2 regions of the Pseudomonas orientalis genome follow, and region 1 is predicted to be linked to the other one. Evidence: predicted binding sites of a transcription regulator. Region 1 holds the regulator's gene; the other holds the start of a gene.
The links. Region 1 encodes sigma-54, which starts transcription at its own class of promoters, with help from an activator protein. Its sites were predicted from a motif close to ANTGGCATNNANNTTGCTNT; they were not measured.
Positions count from the first base shown of each region.

Region 2: the regulator sigma-54 is predicted to act here: its motif matches at 2,059-2,078, upstream of glnK (P-II family nitrogen regulator).

Region 1 covers NZ_CP094351.1:981,565-986,089, reverse strand. The annotation lists gene lptA (lipopolysaccharide transport periplasmic protein LptA) at 1-440, shown strand, start outside; gene lptB (LPS export ABC transporter ATP-binding protein) at 440-1,165, shown strand; gene MRY17_RS04255 (RNA polymerase factor sigma-54) at 1,350-2,843, shown strand; gene hpf (ribosome hibernation-promoting factor, HPF/YfiA family) at 2,920-3,225, shown strand; gene ptsN (PTS IIA-like nitrogen regulatory protein PtsN) at 3,235-3,699, shown strand; gene rapZ (RNase adapter RapZ) at 3,702-4,525, shown strand, end outside.
Region 2 covers NZ_CP094351.1:5,598,684-5,603,208, reverse strand. The annotation lists gene MRY17_RS25245 (YifB family Mg chelatase-like AAA ATPase) at 1-1,318, opposite strand, end outside; gene MRY17_RS25240 (accessory factor UbiK family protein) at 1,601-1,864, opposite strand; gene glnK (P-II family nitrogen regulator) at 2,286-2,624, shown strand; gene MRY17_RS25230 (ammonium transporter) at 2,660-3,997, shown strand; gene MRY17_RS25225 (secondary thiamine-phosphate synthase enzyme YjbQ) at 4,208-4,525, shown strand, end outside.

The sequences.
Region 1 (4,525 bases):
CGATCCACATCTCGGCTGACGATGCGCAGCTGGATGACAAACAAGGCGTCGCGACCTATACCGGTGGCGTGATCATCACCCAGGGCTCGATGAAGATCACCGGCAACACGGTGACCCTGACGCGTACCCAGGCCGGCGATATCGATGTCGTGACCTCGGTGGGCAACCTGGCTTACTTCGAACAGAAGCAAAAGGCAGAAGATCCGGGCCCGATGAAAGGCTATGGCAAGACCATTCAATACCATGCCCAGCAAAATCGCATCGTACTGATTGACCAGGCCAAGGTGCTCAGTGCCGACGGCAACTCGACCGAAGGCGAGAAGATCGTCTACAACACCAAGACCCAGGTCGCCCAGGCGGGTCGCGCCAATGGCAACAAGGTCACCGCGCCTCGCCCACGTATCGACATGGTCATCCAGCCGAAGAAGAAGGCCGAGTAATGGCAACGTTGAAAGCCCAGCATCTGGCCAAGGCCTATAAAAGCCGCCAGGTGGTACGCGATGTGAGCCTGTCGATCGACAGCGGCCAGATCGTCGGCTTGCTCGGCCCCAATGGCGCCGGCAAGACTACCTGCTTCTATATGATCGTCGGGCTGGTCCAGGCGGACCAGGGCCGCGTATTGATCGACGACCTTGACGTCAGCCACCAGCCCATGCACGGCCGTGCGCGCGCAGGTATCGGCTATCTTCCCCAGGAGGCGTCGATCTTTCGCAAACTGTCGGTAGCCGACAACATCATGGCGATCCTCGAGACCCGCAAGGAGCTTGATCGCGACGGTCGCCGCAAGGAGCTGGAAAGCCTGCTGCAGGAATTCCACATCAACCATATTCGCGACAACCTGGGCATGAGCCTGTCCGGTGGTGAGCGTCGCCGTGTGGAGATCGCCCGCGCCCTGGCGACCGCCCCCAAGTTCATCCTGCTGGACGAACCCTTTGCCGGTGTTGACCCGATCTCGGTAGGCGATATCAAGCAGATCATTCATCACCTCAAGGCCAAGGGCATCGGTGTGCTGATCACCGACCACAACGTGCGTGAAACCCTGGATATCTGCGAAACCGCTTACATCGTCAACGATGGGCAATTGATCGCCGAAGGAGATTCCGCGACGATCCTGGCCAACGAACTGGTGAAAGAAGTTTACCTGGGTCACGAGTTCCGCCTGTAAACACGGTGCTATCGGGCCATTCGCGAGAGTGCGAGCGAGTCAATAAGAACCTCGGTTTTTTTATTGTTACCGCGCTCTAGGCAAAGGCCCCGATATCAGGCATATAATTTGCTTATGTTTGGCGCTCACGCGCCCTGTCGTGGATGGCGCATTGCGCCGGCGAATAAGGTGTTAAGCCCCTGCCATGAAACCATCGCTAGTCCTGAGAATGGGCCAGCAGCTGACGATGACACCGCAGCTGCAACAGGCCATCCGCCTGCTCCAATTGTCGACCCTGGACCTGCAACAGGAAATCCAGGAGGCCCTGGAGTCCAATCCGATGCTCGAACGCCAGGAAGAAGGCGACGACTTCGACAACACAGACCCTTTGGCCGACAACATCGAGCAAAAGCCCAATCCCGACGTACAGGAACCGTCCTATCAGGAAACCGCGCCGACGGTGGATAACCTCGAGGACGGCGAATGGAACGAACGCATTCCCAACGAGCTTCCCGTGGATACCGCCTGGGAAGACGTCTACCAGACCAGCGCCAGCAGCCTGCCCAGCAACGATGATGACGAATGGGACTTCACCACCCGCACATCGGTCGGCGAGAGCCTGCAGAGCCACCTGCTGTGGCAACTGAACCTGGCGCCGATGTCCGACACCGATCGCCTGATCGCGGTCACCCTGATCGATTGCATCAATAACCAGGGTTACCTGGATGAGACGCTCGAAGAAATTCTTGAGGCGTTCGACCCGGAGCTGGATATCGAGCTGGACGAGATCGAAGCCGTCCTGCACCGCATCCAGCAATTCGAGCCCGCCGGGATTGGTGCCCGCACGCTCAGCGAGTGCCTGTTGCTGCAACTGCGCCAATTGCCGGCCAAGACACCTTGGCTGGCTGAAGCCAAGCGCCTGGTCAGCGACTACATCGACCTGCTGGGCAGCCGCGACTACAGCCAGTTGATGCGTCGCATGAAGCTCAAGGAAGACGAGCTGCGCCAGGTCATCGAGCTGGTTCAGAGCCTCAACCCTCGTCCAGGCTCGCAGATCGAATCCAGCGAAGCCGAGTATGTCGTGCCTGATGTGATCGTGCGCAAGGACAACGAGCGCTGGCTGGTAGAGCTGAACCAGGAATCGGTACCGCGCCTGCGGGTCAACCCGCAATACGCCGGTTTCGTGCGCCGCGCCGATACCAGCGCCGACAACACGTTCATGCGCAACCAGTTGCAGGAAGCGCGCTGGTTCATCAAGAGCCTGCAAAGCCGCAACGAAACCCTGATGAAAGTCGCCACCCAGATTGTCGAGCACCAGCGCGGCTTCCTGGAATATGGTGACGAAGCCATGAAACCGCTGGTGCTGCATGACATCGCCGAGGCGGTGGGCATGCACGAGTCGACGATTTCACGGGTAACCACGCAAAAATTCATGCATACCCCACGGGGTATTTATGAGCTGAAATACTTTTTCTCCAGCCACGTAAGCACCTCCGAAGGCGGCGAATGCTCGTCCACGGCGATCCGCGCGATCATCAAAAAACTGGTTGCCGCGGAAAATCAGAAAAAGCCGTTGAGTGACAGCAAGATCGCTGGTTTACTGGAGGCACAAGGCATTCAGGTCGCCCGTCGAACCGTCGCCAAGTACCGCGAGTCCCTTGGGATCGCGCCTTCCAGCGAGCGTAAGCGTTTGATGTGACGGGCGGGGCACAGCGTTCCAGTGGCAGGCGCCTTTCGCCTGCCGCTTTATGCACTGGCAACGAAGGAGAAGCTGTATGCAAGTCAACATCAGTGGACACCACGTAGAAGTCACCCCTCCAATGCGCGAATACGTCGAGCAGAAGCTGAAGAAGCTTGAAGGACATTTCGACAAGATCACCAACGTGCAGGTCATCATGAAGGTCGATAAGCTTCAGCAGAAAATCGAAGCGACCCTGCAGATACCCGGTGGCGAAGTGGTTGCTAATGCCGAACATGAAGACATGTATGCATCGATCGACTTGCTCACCGACAAGCTTGACCGCCAACTCAAAAAGCATAAGGAAAAGAATCTGCACCTGATGCAAGGTACAGGTCGTTAACCCTCCCCCATGATCCAACTTGAAACCATCCTGACCCCCGGCCGTTCCCTCGTGAACGTGCCGGGCGGCAGCAAGAAGAAAGCCCTCGAACAAATTGCCAACCTGATCAGCAGCCAAGTGCCTGAGCTGGAGATGCAAGATGTCTTCGAGGCGCTGATTGCCCGTGAAAAACTCGGCTCGACCGGTTTTGGCAACGGCATCGCCATTCCCCACTGCCGCCTCAAAGGCTGCGAAACACCGGTCAGCGCTCTGCTGCACCTGGATCACCCTATCGATTTCGATGCCATCGACGGCGCTCCGGTCGACCTGCTGTTCGTTCTGCTGGTCCCGCAAGCCGCCACCGATGCCCACCTGGAGCTGCTCCGGCAGATCGCCAGCATGCTCGACCGCAAGGAAGTGCGCGATAAATTGCGCAGCGCCAGCAGTAACGAGGCGCTGTATCAGGTCGTCCTGGATGAGCAAAGCGGGCAGTAATCATGCGTTTGATCATCGTCAGCGGCCGTTCCGGGTCGGGTAAGAGCACTGCCCTCAATGTTCTTGAAGACAGCGGCTTCTATTGCATCGACAACCTGCCCGCCGGCTTGCTGCCGGAATTGGCGGAACGCGCCCTGATCCACACCGAGTTGGCGCAACCGCTGGTCGCCGTGTCGATCGACGCCCGCAACCTGCCCAGTCACCTCTCGCGGTTCCCCGAACTGCTCGAGGAAGTGCGCGCCAAGCATATTCATTGCGACGTGCTGTACCTGGACGCCGACGAAGAGACCCTGCTCAAGCGGTTCTCCGAAACCCGCCGACGCCACCCGCTCAGCAGCGCCAACCGCTCCCTGGCCGAAGCCATTGAGGACGAGACCAAACTGCTGGGGCCGATCATCGATCTGGCTGACCTCAAGATCAACACCACCAACCTGAACCTGTACCAACTGCGCGATGCGATCAAGCTGCGGTTGCTGAACCAGCCGGAGCCTGGTACGGCGTTTCTGGTCGAGTCGTTCGGCTTCAAGCGTGGCATGCCGGTGGATGCCGACCTGGTGTTCGACGTGCGCTGCCTGCCCAATCCGTATTGGAAGCCGGAGTTGCGTGACCAGTCCGGCCTTGACCAGCCCGTGATCGACTACCTGGCGGCACAAGCGGATGTGGAAGAGATGTTCCAGGATATCTCCACCTACCTGCTCAAATGGTTACCACGCTTTGCCGCAAGCAACCGCGCCTATGTCACCATTGCCATCGGCTGTACCGGCGGCCACCACCGTTCCGTCTACCTGACAGAGCGACTGGGCCAGGTGCTGCAACAAACCCTCAA
Region 2 (4,525 bases), 1.2 Mb from region 1:
GCGTGCAGTATTCGCGCAGCCCCGGCAGGTCGAGGAATGCGTTGGCGCAGCCCTGGCGTCGTTGCTGGCGTTCCCGCGCATCGGCCACCAGCGCCGCCGATTTCGCGGTGGTGTCATCGGTCTGTTGTGCCGGGCTCAGCGCCGTGGCTTCCCGGGCCACCGTCAGGTGCAGATCGATCCGGTCCAGCAACGGCCCGGAAAGCTTGTTGCGATAGCGCTGGACCTGTTCCGGTGTACACCGGCAACGGCCGCTGGGTTCGCCCATATAGCCGCAAGGGCAAGGGTTCATCGCGGCGACCAGTTGAAAGCGCGCCGGGAAACTCACTCGGTCACGGGCGCGGGAAATTACGATATGCCCTGATTCGAGTGGCTCGCGCAGCACCTCAAGCACCTTGCGATCAAATTCCGGCAACTCATCCAGGAACAGCACGCCGTGATGGGCCAGCGTAATCTCCCCTGGTTGCGGCTTTGACCCGCCACCCACCAGCGCAGGGCCGGATGCCGAATGGTGCGGCTGGCGAAACGGCCGGTGCGGCCAATGGCTCAACGGTGCCAGGCTGACCACGGATTGAATCGCCGCAACCTCCAGCGCTTCCTGCTCACTGAGCGGTGGCAGCAACCCCGGCAGGCGGCTGGCGAGCAGCGTCTTGCCGGTGCCGGGCGGCCCGCTGAACAGCAGGTTATGCGCCCCCGCCGCCGCGATCAGCAAGGCGCGCTTGGCTGCCAGTTGGCCCTGGACTTCACTGAGGTCCGGGTAAGGTTTGTTCAGATACAGCAAGCCGTCCGACCGGTAGGGCTCGATCGGCACATGCCCATTCAAGTGCGCCACCGCCTGCAGCAAGTGGTCCACCGCAATCACCTTCAATCCTGATGCCAGGCACGCTTCTTCAGCGTTTGCCCTGGGCACCATCAAGGTGCGCCCGGCCTTGCGCGCCGCCAAAGCGGCCGGCAACACGCCTTTGACCGCGCGTACCTCGCCGGACAGCGCCAACTCGCCGAGGCACTCGACATCATCGAGCATCAACGCCGGCACTTGCACGCTGGCCGCCAGGATTCCCAGTGCAATCGCCAGATCAAAACGCCCGCCGTCCTTGGGCAGGTCGGCTGGCGCCAGGTTGAGCGTGATGCGCCGCGCCGGGTATTGCAGGGCCGAGTTGAGAATGGCGCTGCGTACGCGGTCCTTGCTTTCCTTTACCGCGGTTTCCGGCAAGCCCACCAGCGTCAGTGACGGCAACCCATTGGCCATGTGTACTTCGACAGTGACGACGGGGGCTTCGACGCCGACCTGGGCGCGGCTGTGGACGATGGCGAGGGACATGCTCGATCCTTGAATGGGAGGCCGCTTCCTGCGGATTATTCAAGGGTAGACGAGGTGGGAATGCGCACAGTGGGGGAGGTTTTACAGAACGTATCCAGACAACGAAGTGAGGGAGGGGGCAAGCCCTGATGCTAAGGCTTTTTTGTAGGAGCGAGCTTGCTCGCGAAAAACGTCAACGGTAACGCGTGCTTCCTGAATGAACGCGGTGCCTATGAGTTTTTCGCGAGCAAGCTCGCTCCTACAGAGGGCGGCATCAGGGCTTGCCTCCCACACTCATCGGGTTTATTCAGCCGATGGGGGCGTCAGCCGCGCTTCCAGTTCCGCCACCTTCGCCTCCAGGCTCTCGAGCCGCGCACGTGTGCGGGCCAATACCACCATCTGGCTGTCGAATTCTTCACGGCTGACCAGATCGAGCTTGCTGAAGCCACTTTGCAGCAATGCCTTGAACTGGCTTTCGATTTCGTTGCGGGGCAGCGGGGTATCGCCGCTGAACAGGCGAGAGGCGTGGCCGCTCAGGGCGTCGAGGAAGTCTTTGGGCGCGAGCATGGGAAATATTCCGGAAAACAGTTGGCCGGCAGTGTATCACGCAGCGTCTATAGTCTTTTCACGGCCTTGGTGCGCACGCTTTTCGCGCATGGGGATGGGCGGTCGCGCACTGTTTTGATGCGCATCGCCGCTGCCGGAACGCCCCGCAGGTGGGCATAAGCGGGCAACGGACTGATTTCAGTGATTTTTACGGAGCTGGCAAGGTTTCTGCTTAGACCACCGTGACCCATGCACTGATGCAGTCGCTGTGACGAATGCAGTGCGCCGACGGATCAGGGGTACAGGTTTCGTCACCAGTGGTTCGCTGGCGTCGCCACGGTAATACGCAGGCGACGATGCGTTACAAAGCCAGGCACTGCGCTTAGACTTGAGACGGGTTTGTTTTCCTGGGGCAAGTCCACCAATTCGGGAGAGAGTTTTCATGAAGCTAGTCACTGCCATCATCAAGCCGTTCAAGTTGGACGACGTACGCGAGTCACTGTCCGAGATCGGCGTGCAGGGCATTACCGTTACTGAGGTCAAGGGCTTCGGGCGGCAGAAGGGTCATACCGAGCTGTATCGCGGCGCGGAATACGTGGTCGATTTCCTGCCTAAGGTGAAGATTGATGTCGCCATTGACGACAAGGACCTTGACCGGGTTATCGAGGCGATAACCAAGGCCGCCAACACCGGCAAGATCGGTGACGGCAAGATCTTCGTGGTCAATCTGGAACAGGCTATCCGCATCCGTACCGGCGAAACCGATACCGACGCAATCTAAGCCGCCAAACCCCAACGCCCCAGGAGAAAAACACTATGACTCTGCGTAAATTCGCAGGGCTCGGAGCCCTGTTGTCCATCGTAATGCCAAGCCTTGCAATGGCGGCGGACGAAGTGGCGGCTCCAGTCCTCAACTCCGGCGACACCGCCTGGATGCTGACCGCCACCGCACTGGTGCTGTTCATGACCATTCCTGGCCTGGCACTGTTCTACGGCGGTATGGTCCGCTCCAAAAATATCCTGTCGGTGATGATGCAATGCTTCGCCATCACTGGCCTGATCAGCATCCTGTGGGTTGTCTACGGCTACAGCATTGCGTTCGATACCACCGGTATGGAACAGGGCGTCGTCAACTTCAATTCCTTCTTCGGCGGCATGGGCAAGGCATTCCTGGCGGGCGTTACCCCAGCCAGCATCACCGGGCCTGCGGCGCTGTTCCCGGAAGCGGTATTCATCACCTTCCAGATGACGTTTGCCATCATCACTCCAGCGCTGATCGTCGGTGCATTCGCCGAGCGCATGAAGTTTTCCGCGATGCTGATCTTCATGGCTATCTGGTTCACCCTGGTTTATGCGCCGATTGCGCACATGGTCTGGAGCGGCAACGGCGGCCTGATGTGGGACTGGGGTGTGCTGGATTTCGCCGGGGGCACCGTGGTGCACATCAACGCCGGTGTGGCCGGCCTGGTGGCGTGCATCGTGCTCGGCAAGCGCAAAGGCTTCCCGACCACCCCGATGGCACCGCACAACCTGGGTTACACCCTGATCGGCGCGGCCATGCTGTGGATCGGCTGGTTCGGCTTCAACGCCGGTTCCGCTGCCGCAGCCAACGGCACGGCCGGTATGGCAATGCTGGTCACCCAGATCGCCACTGCCGCCGCTGCGCTGGGCTGGATGTTCGCCGAGTGGATCACCCACGGTAAGCCCAGCGCACTGGGCATCGCCTCGGGCGTGGTGGCCGGCCTGGTCGCAATCACGCCGGCTGCCGGCACCGTGGGCCCGATGGGTGCTCTGGTGATCGGTCTGGTCGCCGGTGTGATCTGCTTCTTCTGCGCAACCAGCCTCAAGCGCAAGCTGGGCTACGATGACTCCCTGGACGCATTTGGCGTACACGGTATCGGCGGTATCGTCGGTGCGATCCTCACCGGTGTGTTTGCAGCCCCGGCATTGGGCGGCTTCGGCACCGTGACTGACGTCGCTGCACAGGTCTGGATCCAGTGCAAAGGTGTTGGCTTCACCGTGATCTACACGGCGATTGTCACCTACGTCATCCTCAAGGTCCTGGACATGGTCATGGGCCTGCGCGTTACTGAAGAGGAAGAGGCGGTCGGCCTCGACCTGGCGCAACACAACGAGCGCGGTTACAACTTGTAAATACGCGAAAAAAAGATGCCCGGCTTGCCGGGCATTTTTTTGTCTGGCGTTTGTCTTTGACTATAAGTGGCATGGGTTTTTCGTCGACTTTGTGATGGGATCCTCGCGGCACTTTCAAGGGTGCGAATGTCTTACAGGCATGTGGGCGTATTCGGCACTTTGTTTTTTTCCAGAGCGCGCTAGAATGCGCGCCGATGGGCGGAGAACTGTATGTGGCAACAGACCCTGATTACTCTGCGGGCCAGGCCCCGGGGCTTTCACTTGGTGACTGACGAGTTGCTTGCCGGCTTGCCTGAATTGAAGGCCTGCCGTGTGGGGCTGTTGCATCTGTGGCTGCAGCACACCTCGGCCTCGTTGACGGTCAACGAGAATGCCGATCCGGCGGTTCGCCGTGACTTCGAACGTTTTTTCAATCTGCTGGTGCCGCAAGGCCAGGCGGGATTCGAGCACAACGACGAAGGCCCGGATGATCTGCCGGCGCACTTCAAGGCCAGTCTCCTGGGCTGCCAGCTGAGTTTGCCGGTGAAG